3 regions of the Paenibacillus sp. cl6col genome follow, and region 3 is predicted to be linked to each of the others. Evidence: riboswitches for the same ligand, from Rfam matches in the RefSeq annotation. Region 3 holds a riboswitch; each other region holds the start of a gene.
The links. A riboswitch is a leader RNA that binds a small molecule or an ion and turns the genes downstream of it on or off. The one in region 3 is predicted to bind cyclic di-GMP.

Region 1 (7,787 bases), on a different contig from region 3:
CGAAGACGCTGTTGTCCGAGTCATCTGGTGAAGAAGCTGCGGAAGCGCTTGGCAAGATGAATGTTAAGACGCTTACCATGACATATGGCGTGAATAAGGAAACCTACTTCCCGACGAAGAGCGGCTTTACACTTGTGCTCGAAGGGGAAGAGAACGGACAGAAGATTTCGATCAGCATGAAGGTGACGAGCACGATTACGAAGCATAACGAAGTGGCCGAAATCAAAGTGCCGAAGGATGTTATCGACAACGCTCAATAGGATACGATTTCGATTGTCGATGAAGAAAGAAAATAAAGTTATAGACTGAGAAAATATAGTTCCGACGGCATTACTGTTATCACGCGGTACAGCCCGTAAAAGGAAAAAAAGCAGAGATCCTATGTGATAATCTAGGATCTCTGCTTTTTGTGTCATGATGAATATCTTATTGCTCGTGTATCACGCGATACAAAACGAGTGCCGCCTGCGCTCGAGTGAGCGTTCCCGCCGGATCAAGTTTGTTATCGGTGGTTCCTTTGATAAGTCCTTTGCTCACTGCGTACACAACGGCTGTCTTTGCATCCTGTGAGATGAGTGCTTCATCCTTAAATCCAAGCGAAGTGCTTGAATGGGACAGATCAATTTTCAATGCCCGCGTAAGCATCACGACCATTTTTTCGCGAGTAATCGGTTTACGTGCCCCAGGCTCTGCAATCCGCTGTTCCCAAGTCTCTCCGTTATTCGTCAAGCGATCAAGCAAGGTGGCGAACTCCGCTTGGGTAATAACGTCGTTCGGCTTGAATGTGTGTATGCTGTCTTTGCCGCACAACAGTCCGTGAGCTGCAATGACTTCAATTTCATCCTTTGCCCAATGTGCAGTAAGATCATTGAAGGATCTTGCATGCTCTGCAATCGTGTAGGTGCCGAACTCCGTGACCTGGAAGGAAATATGCTTCTTATCAGCTGCCTTCATTCCGGCCAGTTTATAGCTCCAAGCATTTGTTGTTAGGCCTTGAGCTTCTGCGTACACGCCTGCCTTACGAATATCCTTTGTAGCTTCCATCAGCTTCAAGGAGATTTCCAACAGGATATTCTTTGCTTCTTGCGGCCCGCGGATCGTGATCATCGGAGACGTAAAGGTCGTCTCGCCATGATGCTTGCTAAAACCTTTGTCCTTATGCTCTGCAAGAGACACCACAAGCTCGAGTTCACTCGTTCCGATGAGTTCCACAATAGACTTATTCGGAATGGTAATATCGAATTCGGCTGTAGACAGAAGCAAATCCTTGCCTGATTCCTGCAGCAGTTTGGCGGCCGATTTGTCCAGCGTGAAGGAGACTTCATTGTAATCCTTCATGCTTACATCGCTAATATCGGGTTGAACCTGCTTGGTATTTTTGTCCTGCAGCTGTTTTTTCACGGTATTCGCATTTATCTTGAACTCCGCATTCACTGCATGCTCCTTCATCGTCTCTGCCAGTAATCCTGCCTTCATCGTCTTACCGGCTGGAATTGTTCCCACAGAAGTCGAAGGTGTAGAACTACTAGAACCTCTAGAGCCTTCAGATGAGGAAGACGAAATAGGCAACTCTGGCTTCGGATTCGGATTCGGAACAGACGGCTTGATGACATCAACAGTAGACGAGTGAATGTAACCGATTCGGATCCGTTCATTGTTTGCGTTGAACAGATTCGCATTTACAAGATTGAAGGTATATTTCCCTTCTTGGTCGCTCAAGAAAGCGATGGTTGCTATGTCGCCGTCTCCTTCATAAGCGCCTCCGTTGAGATTTACGGAGTAATCCAATTGCTTCTGGCCATTAGGTAAATCGGTTATGTTCTTTGTCGTGATAAGTGGGACATCCGGATAGTTCAACTTTTGATAGGTAGCCATCGTAACGCTTGGCTTTATATCTAAGAGAGTCAAGCGGCTGTCATAAGTAAGACTGAATGAAGCTGAATATACTGCTTCCGACACAGAATATTCGACCTTTACATCGAATGGATCTCCTGTCAGAACCTTAGATTCGCTGAGGCTAGGAGATACAACATCGGGATCGGGCTTTTTATCGTCGACGGAATTCTGCGTGACGAAGTTCTGTGTGTAATATACATTTGAATTCCCCCCGAAGTACACACCCACCCCTAGATGAGAAAAGTCTCCCAAAATATTCGAACGATGTCCTTTCGAGTTCATCCAGTTCTCGTGAACGAAGATGGCACTCGACTGTCCAGCAGCAATGTTTTCCCCTGCCTTTTGGTATACGATTCCGTCCGCCTTCAGCCGATCGAACGGGGATTTGCCGTCCGGATTGTTATGATCGAAGAAGCTTCTCAGCCCCATATCGTCGCTATGCTTGCGAGCAGTTCCCGCAGCCTTTTCATTCCACTTCAATGGCTTCATGCCCTCGCGGACACGCACAGCATTAGCCAAATCGAGGATTTGTTGCTCAAAGCTTGTCTGCAATCGCTTGCTAGGCGTGCCAAAGTACCCCTTGAACGCCAGTTCCACATCATGGGCAATAAATTGGACAGCCGTCACCGTATTCCCTTGATGGAGATCATAGAACACGGTTGCATACATACCGCCGACCTTGTACAGGCTATATTGTCCGCTGTTGTCCATATTGTAAATCGTATTGCCTTTCCTAATTTGACTGAGGGAAGATCCGAAGGCTGCCTCTACCTCCTGCTTGGTTGAACCGAATCCAATGCTTCCATAAGAATCATTCGCATTCGTATAGAGTGCAACGACCTTGTGGTCCTGAACACCAACTTGTAAGTAATGTTTATAATCCTGATTGTAAATATACCACTCGAAGCCATATTCACTTAGATCCTTGCGAACCGGCAGTCCGATTTTTTGGAATAGTTGATCCTCGCTCATTCCTATGGTGATGCCTTGCAGTTGGTCTGCCCCTGCCTGCGGAGCATTGTTCGTTTTCGTGACAGTAATCATACTACCGACCAGCTTATCCGCTGCATAAAGGGTCGGCTGATAGATAAGCATCCCGGCTAACAGCGCAGCGCTAGCTGTAATCGTCATACGCCGCATTCTTCCTGCTTTAATGTGTTTATGCTGTTCTTGGTACATTGCGTTGTTGGTTGCTGTACAACATGGCCGCATCATTACATCTCCTATTCTTTTACATTCTGCGATCAAATGAGATGAACATCGGGGACGCTTTACAATAGCACAAAAAAAGCGCCACCCTAATGGCAGCGCAATAAAAAAAGACGCACGTAATGTCGCAATTAGGGCAACCCGGCTGTCATCGCATTGTGAAATACATTAGACCCGTGGCTTTGCGTCCCCTGCTTTCGCTAGGGTTTGCCATTATCCAAATGTTACAGATTAAATGTCTATAGTAACATGTAAATGAACAGCTTGTATACAACTGTGCCTATAGGTACGCAAAATTCAATCAAGTACCAGGTCTATCAACCCAGTACGATTTATGTTCGTCATGCACTTCTTCAATGAAGCTGCCCCATTTTAAAAAAAGGATCATGAAAGTACACTAAGACTTCGCTCGAATTTTAGTTAAAATCACATTGGCCGCTTCTACTGCACCACCAGCATTCTGAAAAGTTTCTGACAGTTTTTGCGCATTTTCCTGATAAGTCCGATTCGTCAACACCTCAGATACCGCTGCTGCCAAATATTTTGGCTTCTTTCCTTTCAACTTTAAACCTGCACCCAGTTGAGCAACCCGATCAGCCACTAATCCTTGTTCGCTATGTTGCGGAAATAAAACCATTGGAACTCCAAAATACAGGCTTTCATTCACACTATTCATGCCACAATGGGTAATAAATACATCGGCTGTTTGCAATACCGATATTTGATCCACGACGTTATTCACTGTGAAATTTCTTGGTATGTTGCCAAGAGAAGCAATCTCCGTTTTTTCACCAACTGACATCACAACATCATAGTCCGTATCTGCAAATGCCTGAATAACTTTTTGGTAAAAATCTTGATTTTGATTCAGTATAGTCCCAAGTGAAATGTAGATTAGTTTTCTATCTTTTTTATTAATCTGTATCGGCGGAGACTGCCTGATGGATGGTCCGACAAAAGCATATCGCTCAGAAAACGTATCCGCCATCGGCTGGAATTCTTTCGAGGTATAAACAATGGCGTCTGTTTCATTATTATTTTGAACAATCGATACAACATTCCCTATCTCATAACCATGATTCTTTAACAACTGAATTTTTCTGTTCATTCGGGGCCAACCCACGATCATCCTCCATACATCGATGAAACCACGCTTCATCAGTTTCGCGGTGTACTGATTAAAAGCAAAGGTAGTAGTCGAACAAACATATGGAATTTCTAGTTTTTTAGCAAATAATTTTCCCCAAAAGCATATAGAGTCAGATACAATACAATCCGGCTGGATTTCCCTTAATTCCTGACATACCTTCTCATCCAAAGCAATGGTCGTATCGGCAACCATCTCAATTAATGCTGTAAAATCTTTGCCAACCTTGCGATCCAATTCCTTTTGTGAAAGCTGGGGCAAGAACTCATCACAAGCAATGAATGCAGCACCAGCACCTTCTATTTTTTCCTGAAATTCTAGAAAGGAATAGTACCAAACTTGATGGCCTCTATTGACTAACTCGGCAACCACCGGAATGGTTGGATTGGTATGACCATGTGCGGGTATCGAAAAAAATACAATTTTGCTCATTCTGATTCATCTACCTCTCGCTCCGCTTTTTGGATCATCTCTACAAATTCCATGAAATGATTACTTTTTAAGAGAGCAATCCCTTTTGTCGCATCTTCCCCCAAGACAATCAGCTTATCACCAGCTTGTATCTGATACATTTCGCGTGCCTGTTTGGGAATGACAATCTGTCCCCGATCTCCTACCTTCACAACACCAAAGAACTGCTTCCCCGTGGGAACGAGCTGATTCGCCGCTTCTTCACTCATATCACGGGATAATTGATCCAGGGTTACTTGGAAAAGTTCAGCGAGTATTTTGCATTTAAAAATATCGGGCAAGGCCTCCCCGTTTTCCCACTTTGCTACGGTCTGTCGTGACACGTTTACCTTCTCAGCTAATTGTTCCTGACTGAATTTATGCTTTTTACGCAACACACGAATATTCATACCAATCATATTTTTCATCTCCGTATACGTTAAATATATAGAAGAACCAAGGTGGAAATCTATCAACAATTCGCAACATTTTATGTTAAGAATTGTGGCAAAGTACAAGTCATAGATGAAGCTAACGTCGATAGCGCCGTATTCGATTGCGAACCAAAAATTTTTCGCAATATATCCAATACTTGTGCACTGTTATTTGTCCATATCATACCAAATTAATAGAGAATACAAACTGAGGTGTTCTGTTAAAGAACAAGACTGTCGACAGTCTTGCTGTATCCATTAGATGTATCGATGATGTCCAAATGCTTCTATTTTATTGAAGTAATAGGTTTTAACTTACTGTTCCCTTCTTTATAAATTGGCTAACATGGGTAAAGCAGATTATTTTAGGGGGCTGTTATTTTGAAAAAACGGATAACCATACTACTAGCATTCTTATCATTACTAGGGATAACGGCATGCGGCAATACGATGCCGACAGCCGATGAAGTATTGCAGAAAGCAATTGAGGCTGATAAAAGTGTAAAGAGCTTTTCCTTGGATATCAATCAGACAGAGACAATCAAGGCAGATCAAAAAATTGAAGCTTCTAAGCTAACTAAAATAAGATTTGATTATACGAAAGAACCGATCGGCTTATATTTCGAAAATTCGATAATATCTAATGAGGTGAATTTAACTTTAAAAAAGTACCAAACGAATGAAGGGTCATATTTTCTTCAATATGATGGTCAATGGAGGAAATTGCCGGATGATTTGATGAATCCAACTCAAATACAGAAGGATATGGATTTGAATGAGCTCTTTAGACAGATCAAGATGTATGCAAATGAAGCGAACATTATTTCAGAAGGCAATGATTATATCGTGACAGTGAGTTTGGAAAATGAAAAAGCTAAGGAAGCTGAACATTTTTTGTGGTCGGAGTTACCAAGCAAGGAAGAGGATAAATTAGAACAGGAAAAGTCGGAGCAAAAGGGTAATAAACAAATCATGCTCGATATGAAAAACATAGTCATTAAATATCGGATCAATAAGGATAATTATTTTCTTATGAGTACCGCTTTAGAATATACAAAGTCTGGGGAAGAATCCGGACGAAAAATTGAGGATCATTTTGTAAGTAACTCAACATACACTAGACACAATGTGGTTCCTCAGATTAAAGTGCCACAGCATATTATAAAAAGCGCTCAATAAGAAGTTATTTTTCTACGATTCCGCCGCATCTTTTGAATGCGGCGGTTTTTGCATATTCTTGACAGGACGAGCTATGATCGTGTATGATTTTCCTCGTAATACCATTTTATGATGATGAGGATTAGAAAGGGGATGGCGGTATTGTCAACTGTTCTTCAACGGAAATTGGCTTAAGACGGGAGAAGTCTGCCCATTTTTAGCTTAATGCCAATCGAAGAACAGTGGATAAAGAACCGATTCCTTTTTTCATATACAAGTACGCGTTCATGAACTTTGGGTGCAGAACCAAGCGGAACCAACAGACACGGTCTGTTCGTATTGGTCTGCAGCACTAAGGATAAATTGAACTACCTATTATGGGCTATTTGTATAGGGCAAGGCGATTCGTTCGCCTTGCCCTTTTTTGCATACACACAAGCAAATACTTTCTTTATGAAGCTGTTCTCTCGCTTGGCGTTGAGCATCATTTACGCACATGCAAAGGAGAGAATGACATGAGTATGTTATCTGTAGAAGAAGTAACCCATTTTTATGGGGATAAACGAGTATTTCTCGATATTAGCTTCCGCTTGCTTCCGGGGGAGCATGCCGGAATTGTAGGCAGCAACGGAGCGGGCAAATCAACATTGCTGCGTATCCTGTCCGGTGAGCTATTGCCGGATGCAGGGAAGGTGGAGTGGCTGCCTCATGTGAAGGTAGGTTATTTGCAGCAGCATATTGATCTGCAGCCTGGGATGACCGTGCTCGATTATTTGCGCGGGGCATTTGGTCACCTCTATGCCATGGAACAGAATTTGATGGAGCTGGCACACAAGATGGCCGAAGATGCTGACAATCTGGAGTTATGGCTTGCCAAGTATGGGGAGCTTCAGCATCGACTGGAGCATTCGGGATTTTATGAGATTGAAGTGAAGCTGGAACAGATCGCAGCAGGCTTAGGGCTGCTTGATATTGGTCTGGATCGGGATGTTGAGAAGCTGAGCGGAGGTCAACGCACGAAGCTGCTTCTAGGAAGATTGCTCTTGGAAGAGCCCCATGTTCTCCTGCTGGATGAACCGACGAACTATTTGGATGAGGTGCACATTGATTGGCTGAAGGGCTATTTGAAGGGGTATAAGCAAGCCTTCTTGGTCATTTCCCATGATAATTCTTTCTTAAATGAAATTGCCACGTCGATCTTTCATGTCGAGCACCAGAATATTAAGCGTTATGTAGGCAACTACGAGGCATTCCGCAGCGTATACGAGCTTAATAATTTGCAGCAGCACGAAGCGTATAGCCGACAACAGAAGGAAATTGCCAGACTCGAAGATTTTGTTCAGAAAAATAAGATTCGCAAGGCGAAGCAGGCCAAGAGCCGCGAGAAGATGCTGGAACGCATGACGCGGATTGATCGACCAACTTCTGGTGCGAAGCCGCGATTTTCTTTCCAAGTTCATGTGGAGCCTGAAGGTAGAATTATGAGGGCTGAA
Region 2 (7,787 bases), on a different contig from region 3:
ATACCCCGGTGCTGTCGTTTCGATAACGGTAATGGTACGTTTTTTCTCGACCGTTAATCCTTGCGAGTCCGTAACAGAGTAAATCAGCTCATACTTGCCGGCTGCATTTGTATTGACTTCTCCCGTCACGGCAATATGGGATGTGAGATCTCCGTCTTCTGCGTCCGTAGCCGTTACGCCAGCCAGCTTATCAAAGCTGTCGCCGACTTTCAGCGTCAGGTCTGCTATGCCATGCAATACAGGCGGTTGATTCTTGCTTGGAGCTTCGATAACTGTAATGGTGCGTTTTTTCTCGACCGTTAATCCTTGCGAATCGGAAACGGAGTAAACCAGCTCATACTTGCCGGCTGCATTCGTATTGACTTCTCCCGTCACGTTAATACGTGATGTCAGATCTCCGTCTTCTGCGTCCGTAGCCGTTACGCCGGCCAGCTTATCAAAGTTGTCGCCGACTGTAAGCGTCACGTCCGTTACGCCATGCAATACAGGCGGTTGATTCTTGCTTGGAGCTTCATCACCCAAAATGAGTTGTCTGTTCATCTCTGGGCTGTTATCCGACACCCGCTGAACCAGCTCCATGCTTGTAATCTTGGCATCTCCCTTCAGTTTGAACGTATAGGATCTGCCAGTTTCAATCGTTTTAGCATCATAGACCGATTTCAAATCGACGACCGTGTAACCGTTCTCATTTGTTACGGTTCCCGCCAAATAATCGCCTGAAGTCAGCGGTCCATCGGCTTGGATGTAGAGCTTCGGCAGCTTAACCGTTTTAGCTCCTCTTTCCACCGCTTTCAACACTTGATTCGATTCGGTCAAAGACTCGTTATTGAAGAGGGTGATTTCATAGCCTTTGCTGTTGCCCCAAGCCTCAGTATACGGTTTCACATCCGCCGTAACGTCCAGCTTGGTATATTGGATTTCATGTGTTGTCAACGCCTGGCTCCCGAAGAGGCCTTCTTTCGTTGCCTTTGTTAATTTGTCGCGCTTGGCAGGATCCGCAGTAGGGGCATCATTGGAAGCCATCCAAGCAATGACGCCGCCCAGACCGTTTTCAAGCACATATTTCGTTTTCTCTTGAATGGATCTTTCATTGTCATACGTGTAGAATACGCCAGTTGTCCCATCATACAGATAGGGAGCTTTGGCTGCATCATCCCAATATTCCTTGAGATTCGGGTAAGTGGCCTTCAGCTTGTCGAGGTTGCGATAAGACCAAATCCCTGTTCGGCGGCCGCCGTCCCCAACAGCGAGCGCTGCCTCGCCAACCGCGCCGCGGGATGGAGTCTGATCCGCATCCTTGGCTGATAGTGCTGCTTCGCCGAATAGCCCCGGATGATTCGGATCGGATCCTTGCGATACTTTATCCCAGCCGCGAGTGTAGTAGGCTGCCCCGACAACAATCTTGTTCGGCTCGGCTCCTTGCTGAATCAAATATTTCACGCTCTCGTCTATGGACAGGTTGTTGCCCGTGAGCGGGTCGTTCGGGTTCGTATACAAGCCGGTATGGTGGCCGCTTATTTCATCCCATGCACCGCGCATGTCATAAGTCATAATGTTGGCAAAGTCTACAATGTTGAACAGTCTCGGCACATCAATGCCGATATCGATCTTACTCTTCGGCGCTGGAAGTGCAACAGACAGTTCATACGCTTTACCAAGCTCGGCTCCTTGCTTATTCAATGCGTTTTTGATATCTTGCAGGAGTAAAATATAATTGTTTTTATCCTCTGGTATAGCGTATTTCGTACCTTCATCGTTCTTATTATCGACCATATCAGGCTGTCGAACTTCAGCCGGGAACTCCCAATCGACATCCACGAAGTCCATGTTCGTGTACTTGATGAATTTCATGACATTTTGGATCAGATTTGCCCGTTTGGAAGCATCGGCTGCAACGACAGCGAAGTCGCCTGATTTCGACCATCCGCCAAGAGAGATGCCGATCTTCAGATTCGGGTTTTCTGCGCGCAATTGCTGCAGGGCGATAAGGATGCCTGCATTGGCCGCTTGCCATTGAACGCCATCCTGGCCGACAGGCGCTTCTACTGCCGCATCCTTATCCGTAAAGACAAGGTTGCCTTGGGCATCAAAATCGAGAAACGCATAGTTCAGGTGGGTTAATTGATCGGCCGGTATATCCTTAGGATAAAAGTTCCCTTGTCCTCCCCAAATCGACCAATCGCCATAGTACATAACATTCCTTATTTCCTTTGTCGCGTTTTTGACCACAGGTTCCTGTGCTGCGGAAACAGCCGACCCTGCATAAGCCGGTGCCAACGAAGACACGAACATCATGATGGTCACTACCGTCATTGCGAACAATCTCCGTGCACTCTGCTTTTTCCCAGTCTTCATCCGTTATTCACTTCCTATCAATAGATTTTATTAATAGGCAGCTAGGGTGGGGCATCTCGCCATGGATCATACAAAAACAACCATACGACTAATAGAGATGGGGGTCTATTAATCGGCAACTGGCTGGCATAGAATTTCTTCCTTAGCCCCTTTAGTTTTGCGTCACTAGATTTCCCTAGCTTTGCCTAGTAATACCTGCAAACATGCATACTCTTGCATAACGATACATGTTTACACCGTTAAATATACAGCAGTTTCACGTTTATTTAATGGGTCATACGGATTATTTGTGAATATATGAACATAGTTCGATATTATTATTCACTAGAAATATATCATGTTGAAATCCGGATGGAATAAGAGGATGTATGTTAATTCCATATGGTTTGATACTGGACATCAGCCTAGTAACTGCACCGATCCCTTGTTATTCCTTGTTATGCTTTTTTACATATTCCACATGTCCGACAAGGTTTGGGCAGTAGGTCTTAGGGAGGGAATTAAAAAGGACTGATCCTCCTTTTCTGGGCAATTATACCTCGCCCAAAAGTTGAAGAATCAGGAACAAAACAGTGGTCTGACGATCATTTTCGATAACGGAACCAGGATTGCTTTGACAGCTAATTCATTTTATTTTATAGTAAGTAACACACTAACTACTAAAGGAGTTGCCATGGAAGAACTTTTTAAAGAACTTCAGAAATGGGGCTTTTCACAATATGAATGTAAAGCGTACATAGGGCTATTGAAAAATTCTCCTATAACCGGATATGAAATAAGCAAAAGGTCAGGTGTACCTCGTTCAACGATATATGAAGTACTGGCAAAATTAATGGATAAAGGTGCGGTGTATACAGTACCTACTGATCCTGTAACCTATGCGCCATTACCAGCAAAAGAATTAATCCGTCGATTGCGTAATGACTTTGACAATTCTATGGATTATCTTGAAAAGAATTTATCTGCGTTAGAAAGTGAACAAGAAGTAGATGTCATTCGACGCATCAGCAGTGATGAGCGCGTTGTGGCCGAAATGATTGACATAATCGATAAAGCTAAAAAAGAAATATGGTTGTCGATTTGGGAACCACAAGTCGCTTCGATAAAAGGTGCTATAGATGAGCGGATAAAGGATGATACCCACGTCTTTTCTATTCTTTTTGGAGCACCTGAGATTCAGCTTGGGGCAACGACTCATCACAACTACATGGCTCCAGAAGTAGCTGAGGAACGTATGAACGGCCGCTTAACGATTGTTGCACGGGATAATGAAGAAGTATTAATTGCAAATTTCGCGCAAAATACACCTGCATGGGCGGTAAAAACGGAAGACCCGGCACTTGTGTTAATCGCGATGGAATACATCAGGCATGACATTATGTTCTCAGAATTAGTGAAAGAAGTGGGCCCAGAGAAAGCAGAAGCGCTTTGGAAAAACGCTCCTAACCTATTTCATGTTGTTACCGGGAAACGGTTCAAATAAATTGAACCGTATTTTCTTTCACTTTTTCGTAGTAGTTAGTAAGTTAGCTTCTAATACTTGAAAATAAAGAGGGAATGAAATGAGTCTGTCGAACGTCCAAATGAATTCGTCTCCGAGAGCTGAAGATAGCTTTATCCAAGGAGTAAAAGATTGTGTCCCCACGCTGCTGGGTTATTTAAGTATCGGATTAGCTGCAGGTGTGATCCAAAAGACTGCGGGACTTAGCATCGCTGAGATCGCTCTGATGTCTATGATTCTCTATGCTGGCTCAGCTCAGTTTATTGCTGCGGGTATGATAGCAGCAAGTAGTTCGATTACTGCCATTATTATTACGATTTTCTTTGTAAATCTTCGTCATATTTTACTTAGTGCAGCACTAGCACCTTATTTCCGGCATCTTACTCCACTTCGCAACATGCTAGTAGGTTCTCTACTCACCGATGAGACATTCGGTGTCGCGATTACCGAGGCGGCCAAGAAAAAGCGAATCAGTGAGAAATGGATGCATGGCCTCAACATAACCGCTTATGTAAATTGGCTTGCAGCGAATCTAGCAGGAGCATTTTTGGCGCAATGGATTTCGAATCCTGAGAAATTCGGACTAGCATTTGCCTTGCCAGCTATGTTTATTGGAATTCTCGTACTCTCTATGGTAGGGCGAAATAGAATCAAACTTGATATCGTTGTCGCAATTATTGCAGTGGTCATTGCTGTGGGAAGTTCTTTCTTTTTGTCCAGCAGTATGGGCGTTATTGTGGCTACAATTATTGCTTCAACAATAGGAATGGTGGTAGAAAAATGGAAGTAAGATGGGACATTTTTTTGATTATTCTAGGCTCAGCTTTTGTCACGTTCATTCCAAGGGTCGTTCCTCTTATGGTGCTTAGTCGGTTTGAATTACCAGAATGGGCAATGCGTTGGTTAAATTATGTCCCCATTTCTGTAATAGCTGCTCTGATAGGTCAAGAGATATTTATCCATGACGGAAAGCTTACATCTCTTACCAACAACATTGAATTTTTTGCAGCCATACCGACTTTTTTAATTGCGATAAAAACAAGAAGTTTATTGGGAACCGTACTGGGCGGTATTATCTCCATAATCATTTTACGCTTATTGTTTTGAAACTTGATACTAGAGTTTTGGCAATCTTCGCTCTTAACGTGAAGAGAATAGTAAAGCTACCGAAGTGAGAAGCCAGTGGTACAGGCTTGTGTATACAGTGAAAAAGACGACTATTATCCCATAAATAGAATAATAGTCGTCTTTTGTTTCGCTCTACGGCCTCGGATTGATCCAAGGTTGTATTGCTCGATTTATTGTTCTGATTCGATTGGGGCTACTTGTCGTTGCGAGATATCATTTGATGATAACGATAAACACTTGATTCCGACATTCCCATTATTTCAGCAACTTCATTTATTGTACCTTTAACTTCAAATACCCCATATTCCTTTAATTTGAAAATAGCAAGTCTCTTTTGTTCAGGTGATAACTGAGCACCGGATTCTAATATATCTTTATCTATTACTGAATAAATGATATTACGAATATTATCGGTAAGTTTTTCAATAGGTTGTTCCTGGTCAGTTTCTTGTTCGATAAGATCTATAGCTGAACTTAGATTGGCCAATTTTAATATATCCTTTGCGACTTTCCTATAGACATCCGCATCAAAATTTATACATAAAAGACCTTGTAATTGACCTTCACGATCTTTTATAAATAAAGTTGATGAACGGAATTTTTTACCTCTGGGTCCTTCTCCAACATAATCTACAACATAATCCTTTTTTAAATATACCTTTTCGTTGATTAATTTTTTTGCATAGTCAGTTAAAGGGCCATTTAAAGATCTTCCACTTAAGTCTCCATTGACTATGTGACCGATTTGAGAACCCCCATTAGGATTTAAAACATGTAATACAAATTCATAATTAGATCCCAAAATTTCCCCGAAATAATTCATTATGTTTTGATAGTGTCGAAATAGTTCATTATCCATTTAAGTATTCCTCCTAATCAGTTATTCCTGAATTTCATTCACTATGAAATTGCTCGCGAATTCATATTCAATTCCAAGGTTGAGCAAAATCTCTTTCAATAAAAGATGCGCTTTACTTCTCGTACATAGATGCGTTCTTCTTTTTTCAGCTATAGACAACCCAACTTCGGGTCTTTTATCGGCAAGGTTTCGTTTAATGAAGAAGCCAGCATTCAAAATAGACAACCCTATTATAACTTATAACAAGTTTTTTAGAATTTTAAAAGGGAGAAACATTAAATTTGTAATAAAAAATTCCGATAATAATAATTTATTATCATTTGTTTGACTGCATGAATATCTATGTGGTACTCTGTCTGTGTAGTAATAAAAAATAATTACTATAATAAATTATTTCAAATTATGTGAGAAGGATCAGAAAACATCGTTGTTTTGATGGCATTGATTGCAACGAGTATGATTACAACGATAATTTATCCAAGTATTCAATTCGTACTAAGAAAGGGTTTGATGATTCTTAGTGTTACTTTTGAAAACCCTTACATGGTGGGCGGGTGACTAGTATGGCAACTATGGGGAGGAAACTAATATGAATATGAAATTAGTACCTGTTAAAGAAAAAAGGGTTGTTAATTACAAAAGTTGTTTTGATGTGATTGGACCGGTTATGATCGGCCCCTCCAGTTCACATACTGCAGGTGCCTTAGCTATTGGAACAGTTGCCAATAAACTATTTCAAGGTCTTCCCAAAAAAGTTGTGGTAAGGTATTATGAATCATTTGCTGAAACCCATAAAGGACACGGAACTGATTTTGCAATTATTGCCGGTATATTAGGATTTGCTGCCGACGATAGTAGGGTGCCTGGTGCTATTGAAATAGCAGAATCTAAAGGAATTGACATTACCTTTTTAGAAGAAGCAGGTGATAGTCCTGCCGGTCATCCGAATACTGCAGATATTTATTTGGAGGATGGAAATCGAAATATTAGAACAATGGGAACTTCAGTCGGTGGCGGATTAATTGAAATTAAACATATAGAAATTGACGGGTTTAGCTTACATCTTCAAGGGCCATTGCCGGTTATTATAGCGATTTCCGAGAGAGATGACCTTGAATTTATATTACGCAGGATCTTTAAACAATATAATGTGGAAATTAACAATTTTAATAGTTTGGAGAAGTCAGGAAAATATTTATATCAATTTGATGTGGATTCTCAATTATCTAGTGATGTTCAGAAGGAATTGAGAAATTCTAGCAGTGCAGCTAATATCATTATTCTTTAATTAGATTAGGGGTGAAAAGTTTATGTACATGACTATAAAGGAAATTATCGATGCAGCTAATCAAAGGAAAAAGCCAATTTATGAATTAGCAATCGAGCAGGAAATCGAGCAAACTAAAACTTCTTATGAAGATGTTTGGAGAAAAATGGAAAGAAATTTAGTGACTATGGAGAATGCTGTAAAGAAAAGCGCTGAGGGCAACGGAGTATTTTCTCCGACCGGTTTATCCGGAGGGGATGCTGTTAAAATAAAACAATATCGTGAAAGTGGAAAAACCCTTTCTGGAGATTTGATGATGCTCGGGGTCCAAAACGCTATCGGAGTTAATGAAGTAAATGCGTCGATGGGAGTTATTTGTGCAACTCCAACTGCAGGTGCAAGTGGGACAATCCCGGGAGTGCTGTTTAGTATCCAAGATAGTTTACAATTAAGTCATGAAGACAAGGTTCATTTTCTATTCACTTCAGCTTTATTAGGAATGGTAGTAGCAAATAACGCTTGTATTTCCGGAGCCTTCGGAGGATGTCAAGCTGAAGTAGGTAGTGCCTCAGCAATGGCTGCAGCAGCAGCAGTAGAAGCTGCCGGAGGAACACCTCAGCAATCATCTGACGCTTTCTCAACTGCACTGCAAAATTTACTTGGTCTAGTTTGTGATC
Region 3 (7,787 bases):
GAAGAAGGTAACCACATTATCCGCAGCTTTTACAGTGTAGGTTACCTCCGCCTTCTCAGGCGTGTAGCCTGGGATGTCCAGAGCTTTCAACGTAACGGCCTCGCCAATTTTACCTGAATGAGATGTGTCGTCGTCAGCGATGGACTTGCCGGTATCCTTATCGATGAACTTGATCGTGATAGGGAGTGCTGTCTTCTTGTAGAAGAAGGTATATTCGTTGTCCTTGGCCTTAAATGTGTATTGAACTTCGGCGTTCTCAGGCGTGTATCCCGGGATGTCGAGTGCCTTCAACGTAATCGTCTGTCCGTCGGTGCCGGAGAGCGAAGTATCGTCGTCAGCGATGGATGTGCCGGAGTCCTTATCTACATACTTAATCGTTAGCTTTTGTGGAGCTAGCATATATCCGAACCATACTGTTTTGTTAGGTTCCTGCAGTGTTAACGTTTCTTCTGTAGGGTCGGTGCCCTTTTTCAACACATAGTTGTCGAGCTTCGGAGCAGGAACCTTGTACTTCGGCCCTATATCCAGCGCATCCTTCCCATTGACAGTGAAAGACTCGCTGTACAACTGCTCTGCAAGATCCACACGTTCGACAACCTTGCCGTCTGCGTTAATAGGCTCGCCTTGTTCATTAACCTTGTAGCCTTTCACAAGAATGGAGCCTTTGCCGAAGCTGACTTGTGGCACTTCAAAATCTTTTGTTGTACGTTGTCTATTCACATCTGTGTATTCCATGGTGGTACGTCCGTTTGTCGGGTAATTGACATCGGCACTCGGATTTTTAGAAGAGTCCATTTTGATGGTATATGTCAGGGTTGCCGGACTTCCCTCTACAATGTTGCCAACGTCCCATACAAACGTTTCCGAAGCTGCATCCCATTTCACCGTGCCTTGAGATGCTGTATAGTCTTGCTTTTCAACAGGTGCATTGCCCTTGAAATTAAGGTTAAACATTTCACCCATCGGATCCTTGACTACAGCATTTTCAGCCGCGTAGGAAATTTTCCCTGCCAGTTCAGAGAAAACCTTCTCCAGCTCCGCGCTGTCAGATGGGTAATAGTTGTTTGCTGAAGCGCTGTTCTTTAATACATATACAGCGTTAGCATCATTGCCGACCTCAAGCCCAATCGAATAAATGGTGACTCCTGCATCCTTGGATGCTTTGGCTTGAGATATCGTAGGAATTCCATTGTCCTTAACCGTATAGTTATCTACTTTGTATCGATCCCCAAACAAGCCAGAGGATAATTCATAGCTGCTGCCGGATCCGATAGTCTTGGTGTAGTCAAAGTTGGACAGTACAAAGTTATACTTGTTGTTGGGCCATGAATAAGGAGCGGCCTTTTTTGCAGGAGAACTGAACGTTGGCGCACCGTCGCTAAGCAGCACAATAAATTTATTTTTAGCTGAACTCTTTGTAGTTAGTAACTGATGTGCTGTGTTGAGAGCGCCTTGTATGTTTGTCCCTCCGGAAGCCGAGATGCCCTTAATTTTGTTCAGGAGCTGCTGTTTATCATTCTGGCCAAGGAATCCGGATGATGTATCCTCTGCGCTGGTGCTAAACGTGACAAGAGCAATTCTTGTTTTGACGTTGGACAAAAGCAGTGTATTTGCAAATTTCTCCGCAGCTTTTTTGGCATTGTCTAACCGTTTGTAGCTTTTCATACTGTCTGACTTGTCTAAGACAAGTACAACATCGGTGTCACCGGCTTCAACGTTCTTCCCTTCGGCGGTCAGAGTAATCTGCCACTCTCCTGGCGTCCCGGTTGGCTTCGCTGTCTTGCTTAATTTCACAGCACCTGGCTCTGGCCAAATTGGATCACGTGCGGCTGCATCTGCACTTTGCAGTGTGTGAGGAATAAACCCGAAGAACACGGCAAATACGCACAGCCATGTTACGGCCAACTTTACTCTACGTTTCATTCAATTCGCCACCTCATTTTTTCATTTTATTCCTCCCCTACCGAAGTGAGTCCATGCCTCCTCATTCTTATTTATATAGCTCAACGGAAAGTTAATTCCGCCAGAACTTCACATAAATAAAAAAAGTCCAGCTGCAAGTAACAGAATTGTTAGTTGCAGCTGGACTATCATAGGTCGTAGAACCGTTAGACTCCGAAGCTTTGCGGCCTAATCTTTCGATTAGTGTGCCCTATGTGATTGATCAATCATAACACCTCTTATCCAAGCGAAGATGACTGTAATCATAGGCATAGGGAACTATCAAGCTCAATATAGGTTACGAGGAACAATTTGTCAATGATAAGAAAATACTAGTTTGTATACATACTACAAGTATTAACCTACTAGAGTTGATTCATACCTGATAATCCATCTATATGCCTCCAACTTAATAACTATTCATCGCTATCAGAAGGAAATAACGGATTGAAACGCTCCCATGCCCGTACGATAATGAGTAGAGCAGATAATCTAGCAATCGGCTTCATGAATACCAAGGTGTGTCGAGTGAGACTGAATGAAGAGCAAATAGAGCTTAAGATTTTTGTAAGGATTGAGTAAGGAATTAGAGAGGAATGCCTCATACAATAAAGTCATCGGGAAGCACGCATTGAGCGGGAGGAGATACTGGCATGACGTATTTATTACGTACACATCATTTGACAAAGACGTTCCTAGACAAAGAGGTTGTCTCGAATGTGAATATGAACATCCGTCAAGGAGAGATATATGGATTTTTGGGTCCGAATGGGGCCGGTAAGACAACAATTATGAAAATGATTACGAACTTAATTAAGCCTACAATGGGTCAAATTGAAGTATTCGGGGAAGCGCTAGCCCCTAAGTCGTATCATCTGCTGGCTCGGATGGGGACAATTATCGAATACCCTGTATTTTATGACAAGCTGTCGGCACGAGAGAATATGGAGCTGCACTGCGAGTACATGGGATATCACAACATGAAGGCCATAGATGAGGCATTGGAGCTGGTGAAGCTCAACCATGTGGGTGATAAAGCAGTTAAAGATTTCTCGCTTGGAATGAAACAGCGGCTAGGGATCGCCAGAGCGATCGCAACGAAGCCGGAGCTGCTTCTGTTGGATGAACCTATTAATGGGCTGGATCCGATAGGGATTAAGGAGATACGCGATTTGCTTCTCATGCTGAGCAGACAATATGGTACAACGATATTGATATCAAGTCATCTGCTGGGTGAAATTGAGCTTGTTGCAGATACGATTGGTGTCATTAATAAGGGTCGATTAATTGCAGAAGTGTCTATGGATGAGGTTCGTATGAAAAATAGCGAATATATTGAGATTGTGACGAATGATTGCACGCGAGCTGCGTTCCTGCTCGAAGATAAACTAGGCATACACAATCTACGAGTCATGGATGAGCGCATAATTCGAGTATATGATCCGAATATCCAGCAGGGAGTGCTGACGAAGGAACTGGTCGTGAACGATATTTTAATAGAATCGATCCATAAGAAAAACAGCTCTTTAGAGGAATACTTCTTATCTTTGTTGGATGGAGGCGATCATGTTGCGTAATTTGATAGCTTTGGAGCTTCGGAAGCATCACATAGGAGGGTATATTCGAAACGCAATTATTGCAAATATTGTCGCGATTGCCATCTTATTCTTAATGTTATACAGTCCTAACATGATGGAAGAAGTTGTTTTCGCGGATTACACTGCCCTTTTTGTGGGTGTGGATTCATTTGTACGAATGATCTTTATCGTCTTTGCAGCAGTATTGATATCTCGGTTCATTATTGATGAATATAAATCAAAGACAATAAACATCCTATTTATGTATCCAATAAGTCGGAAAAAGATCCTCCTCAGCAAGTTGGCCATTATCGCCATTTTCACATTTAGCAATATTATTGTGTCTGAAATTGTGCTCAACGCGATCTTGTTGACAGCAAATGCAATTGTACCCATTATACAAGAGCCCCTGACTTTGTCGATAATTGGGGGAGGGGCATTGAAGTTGATCATGAATGCAATGGCTGCAAGCATTATGAGCCTCATTCCGCTATATTTCGGCATGAGAAAATATTCGACACCGACGACGATCATGTCTTCCTTGCTCATTGTTTCCATCGTGTGCTCGAATAATGGGGGAGTCTCGCTGAATTCAATCATTATCGTTCCGATCATCTTGGCACTGATCGGTGCATTCGTAATGTACATGACAATAAAGAAGGTTGAGCACGTAGATGTGGTCAATTAGTTGAATACGCTGACGTTGTCTGAGCCTGAGAAGACTTGGACAACGGGAAATTAAAACAAATTAAAAAACAGGAATTGCTATTTGGGTAACCTTGTGGTAAGATGACTATATTCAAATTTGACCTGATTCACATATTGCAGAGGGTTATTTTGAAGATAGAATAACCTTGTCCAATATGTGAATTTTATTTATTTATGTAAATAAGAGGTCATGTAAATTTTAGGAGGTATTTGTTCATGCAAACAGGTACAGTTAAATGGTTCAACGCAGAAAAAGGTTTCGGTTTCATCGAAGTTGAAGGCGGTAACGATGTATTCGTACACTTCTCCGCAATCACTGGCGACGGCTTCAAAACGTTGGACGAAGGCCAACGCGTTGAGTTCAACGTAGTTGAAGGCAACCGTGGACCACAAGCTGAGAACGTTGTAAAGCTGTAAGACACGAAATTACAATGCCCCAGACCTAAGGTTTGGGGCATTTATTAATTTATGCGGCAGGGATGCCGTATGAATAGCAAAGAGCCGTCCTCAGGGGCGGCTCTTTGTGTTTCTGCTTCGCTCTTGTTATATTCGCAGCCACGCCATTTATTTGTCGATCTTTTTTGTTGTGGAAGGCAGTATAGTGGGGACGATGTATGTTATGCTATTGTTCGAAGCGAGCTTATGGCAGCTTCCATCTCGTATGACAATGGCAATCATATTGAGCCATTTTTGGACAGATAAATATAGAGGCTGGTGGATACGTACAACATGGAACTATCCGAGATAACTTCTTATTTTACCGAAGAGCATTTGAAGGCGTTGTTGGAGCAATTCCGTTCCTTCGGGCCGCTGCCGGGCATATTACTGACGTTCATGAAGTCCTTTATCCCGCCGCTGCCTACCCTCGTTATTGTAGGTGTGAATGCTGCAGTATATGGGTTGTGGCTCGGATTTCTCTATTCATGGATTGGAATCGTGAGCGGCTGCATGCTGACGTTCCTCATTGTGCGCAAGGCAGCAGGCCACCCGTTGCTCGCTCGCTGGGCTGAGAAGCCGAAGGTGAAGAAGAGCATGCTGTGGGTGCGTCATAATGCATTCAGTTATGTCTTCTTGCTTAGTATTTTCCCAGTAGGTCCCTTCGTTCTTATTAATATGGTCGCGGCTGTTGCGCGCATGCGAATCCGCTCCTTCTTCATTGCGATTCTCTTTGGCAAGGCGCTCATGGTATTCTCCGTATCCTATATTGGTCACGATATACAACGATTTATTGATCATCCGTTGCAGCTTATTTTTGTCGTCCTATTTATAGGCCTGTCTCTGTTGATTAGCAAAAAAATTGAAGCACGCTTCACACGGCATACTTCTGATGAAGAAGGGCATATAGACGCTGCCTTAGAACAGCATAAGCAGTCAGTGTAGAACGGCGATTAGGGTCTCGGCTGGAGGTAGAATGATTGCGCCCTTCCGTCTAGTCAACGTCGCAGCTGCATGTGAATGATGATCCCCGGATAACTCCGGGGATTTTTATTTGCGACCATCTACAGTTGGCGTGAACCGTAGAGCCTGTATTATGTCATGAAGTAAAGGTGCCTTTTGCTTTGTTTACAATTTCCGTAATACGTGACTCGTGCTGCTCCAGCTTCTTTTTGGACTGATCGATTTGACGAATTAGGGAGACGAGTGATGTTAGCGACTGAAGTGAATTTTTGGCGTCTCCCTTCTTAATTGCTTGATTGAGCAATGACCATAGTGGCGTAGTGCGTTTCTGTAACTCACTAACCGTGCTTCGTTCTGATTTCATTTGGGTATTCACGGTATTGATGCCTGCCAGAATATCACGTACGCGTTTTACGAATTTTGATTTGCTCTCACGTGCCTTCTTTACTGCTTCTACCTTTGTTTTAATGTCCATTCTTGCTAATTGGACTGCAGCCTTCACAATATCGCGCTGCTTGCGCAGGATTTCTTTTTTGTCGTCTTTCTTGGAGCCCATGCGGGATAGCTGATCGTTCAGGAGCTGATATGAAGCGAATAGCGGCTCGTAGCGTTGTCTTGTTTGCTTCAGAGAGGCTTCTAGTTTATTAATCTTGTCGGTATCCCAGTGTTGGAGCTTACTGCGTACATTAGTCAGGGTTTCTTTATTTTTGGCTTGCATCTGCTTCAGGGTGCTGTCTCGCTGCAGGCTCTGATTTTGCAAGGAAATGAGCTCGCTGTACATGGAGTCTATGGAGCTGGCTTGGGTGGAAGCTGCGGATTCAGCCATCTTCGTCAATGCACTCTTCGCTGTGGGGGACAATTCCTTGCTTGCTGCTTGCGTTGCAGTTGATAGCAATGGCTGTAGAAGCAACACGGCGAGCAGCACTGCTGAGACTTGCCAACCTCTCTGTTTCATTTGTAAACCTCCTCTTGGTCGTTAACTTCAGGACAACAAAAAAACCCGCAAGAAGGGCATGATTGCCCATTCCTACGGGTGCTTCCGTCGCAAGAAATTACGATATATTATTCACATGTAAAATATAACCAAATGAATAGAGTCTTGTCAAGGTAGTCTGGATATCTGATTGGACAGAGTAGAGACATCAACAGATGCATGTTGCAAAAATGTAAGTAAATAAGGGCGGATTGTCATATTAATCAATAGGTACTGTGAATGGCTCGTTGTATACTGGATACTATAGAAAACAGTGAATGTATGAAGAACTTCAAGTTACCCTACCCTTAGGAGGAATGAAATGATGATCGTAACGACAACACCATCGATTCAAGGCAGAGAAATTGTAGAATATATAGATATTGTAACGGGAGAGACAATCATGGGAGCCAACGTCGTACGGGACTTCCTTGCCTCTGTGCGTGATGTAGTAGGCGGTCGCTCTGGTGCATATGAGAGCAAATTGAAGGAAGCGCGTGTCATTGCGATGGAAGAAATGAAGGATGCGGCAAGACGACTTGGCGCCAACGCAATTGTCGGCATTGACGTGGATTATGAAGTGGTGCGAGAAGGCATGTTGATGGTTGCAGTAAGCGGTACGGCAGTCGTTGTTCGTTAGTACAAGCGCTAGAACAAAATAAGAATAAATAAGAGGTCTGTGTCTCATTGTGAGCGCACAGACCTTTCGCTGTAAAAAAAATGCGGCCAGCCTCAGTCCATAGACGGATGAAGCCAGCCGCGGACGTCGAAGCTGAGCGATTCTACTTCGTGTGGGCATAATTGGTGTTGTTCGTTAGTGTAGGGAGCATACGCGACGATTCAACCATTGTAGACTGGCAGATCGGGCAAATGGGGGTGTCGTCGAATGTGAAGTTCTCCCGCATCCAACAGGAGCAGCCGTCCTGACTGCATTGCCAGATGGATGTTTGCTCCTCGGGAACTGGCTCGGGTTGTTTTTTTGCATAGTACATGGTAGAACCCTCCTTTTATTTGTGCGCGCTGATGAGATGGGATAAATAAAAGCGCGGGCTGAATGAAAAGAACTGCCCCTATGGACAGCCCTTCTATTCACGGTTGACTCGGCAAGTTCCAAGTATGTCTGCAAGCGCAGTCGGTACAGTGAAAACGAATGTTATGCAGCTCACAAGCGTTTTCGCAAGTTGCCGCTC

Region 1: another riboswitch for cyclic di-GMP. It lies ahead of BLS15_RS18640 (CAP-associated domain-containing protein); the one in region 3 lies ahead of BLS15_RS12620 (MucBP domain-containing protein).
Region 2: another riboswitch for cyclic di-GMP. It lies ahead of BLS15_RS29890 (glycosyl hydrolase family 18 protein); the one in region 3 lies ahead of BLS15_RS12620 (MucBP domain-containing protein).

The regions. Positions count from the first base shown of each region.
Region 1 is NZ_FNAZ01000007.1:95,710-103,496, reverse strand. Features, by position in the region: gene BLS15_RS18645 (DUF6612 family protein) at 1-260, shown strand, start outside; gene BLS15_RS18640 (CAP-associated domain-containing protein) at 427-3,027, opposite strand; cyclic di-GMP riboswitch class I at 3,238-3,327, opposite strand; gene BLS15_RS18635 (macrolide family glycosyltransferase) at 3,503-4,684, opposite strand; gene BLS15_RS18630 (helix-turn-helix domain-containing protein) at 4,681-5,121, opposite strand; gene BLS15_RS18625 (DUF6612 family protein) at 5,518-6,315, shown strand; gene BLS15_RS18620 (ABC-F family ATP-binding cassette domain-containing protein) at 6,810-7,787, shown strand, end outside.
Region 2 is NZ_FNAZ01000017.1:12,119-19,905, forward strand. Features, by position in the region: gene BLS15_RS29890 (glycosyl hydrolase family 18 protein) at 1-2,355, opposite strand, end outside; cyclic di-GMP riboswitch class I at 2,467-2,551, opposite strand; gene BLS15_RS27035 (TrmB family transcriptional regulator) at 3,029-3,838, shown strand; gene BLS15_RS27040 (AzlC family ABC transporter permease) at 3,918-4,646, shown strand; gene BLS15_RS27045 (AzlD domain-containing protein) at 4,637-4,963, shown strand; gene BLS15_RS27050 (helix-turn-helix transcriptional regulator) at 5,178-5,843, opposite strand; gene sdaAB (L-serine ammonia-lyase, iron-sulfur-dependent subunit beta) at 6,433-7,131, shown strand; gene sdaAA (L-serine ammonia-lyase, iron-sulfur-dependent, subunit alpha) at 7,154-7,787, shown strand, end outside.
Region 3 is NZ_FNAZ01000004.1:161,631-169,417, forward strand. Features, by position in the region: gene BLS15_RS12620 (MucBP domain-containing protein) at 1-1,923, opposite strand, end outside; cyclic di-GMP riboswitch class I at 2,075-2,162, opposite strand; gene BLS15_RS12625 (ABC transporter ATP-binding protein) at 2,595-3,518, shown strand; gene BLS15_RS12630 (ABC transporter permease) at 3,508-4,206, shown strand; gene BLS15_RS12635 (cold-shock protein) at 4,443-4,643, shown strand; gene BLS15_RS12640 (TVP38/TMEM64 family protein) at 4,956-5,606, shown strand; gene BLS15_RS12645 (hypothetical protein) at 5,761-6,579, opposite strand; gene BLS15_RS12650 (YbjQ family protein) at 6,923-7,237, shown strand; gene BLS15_RS12655 (cold-shock protein) at 7,380-7,589, opposite strand.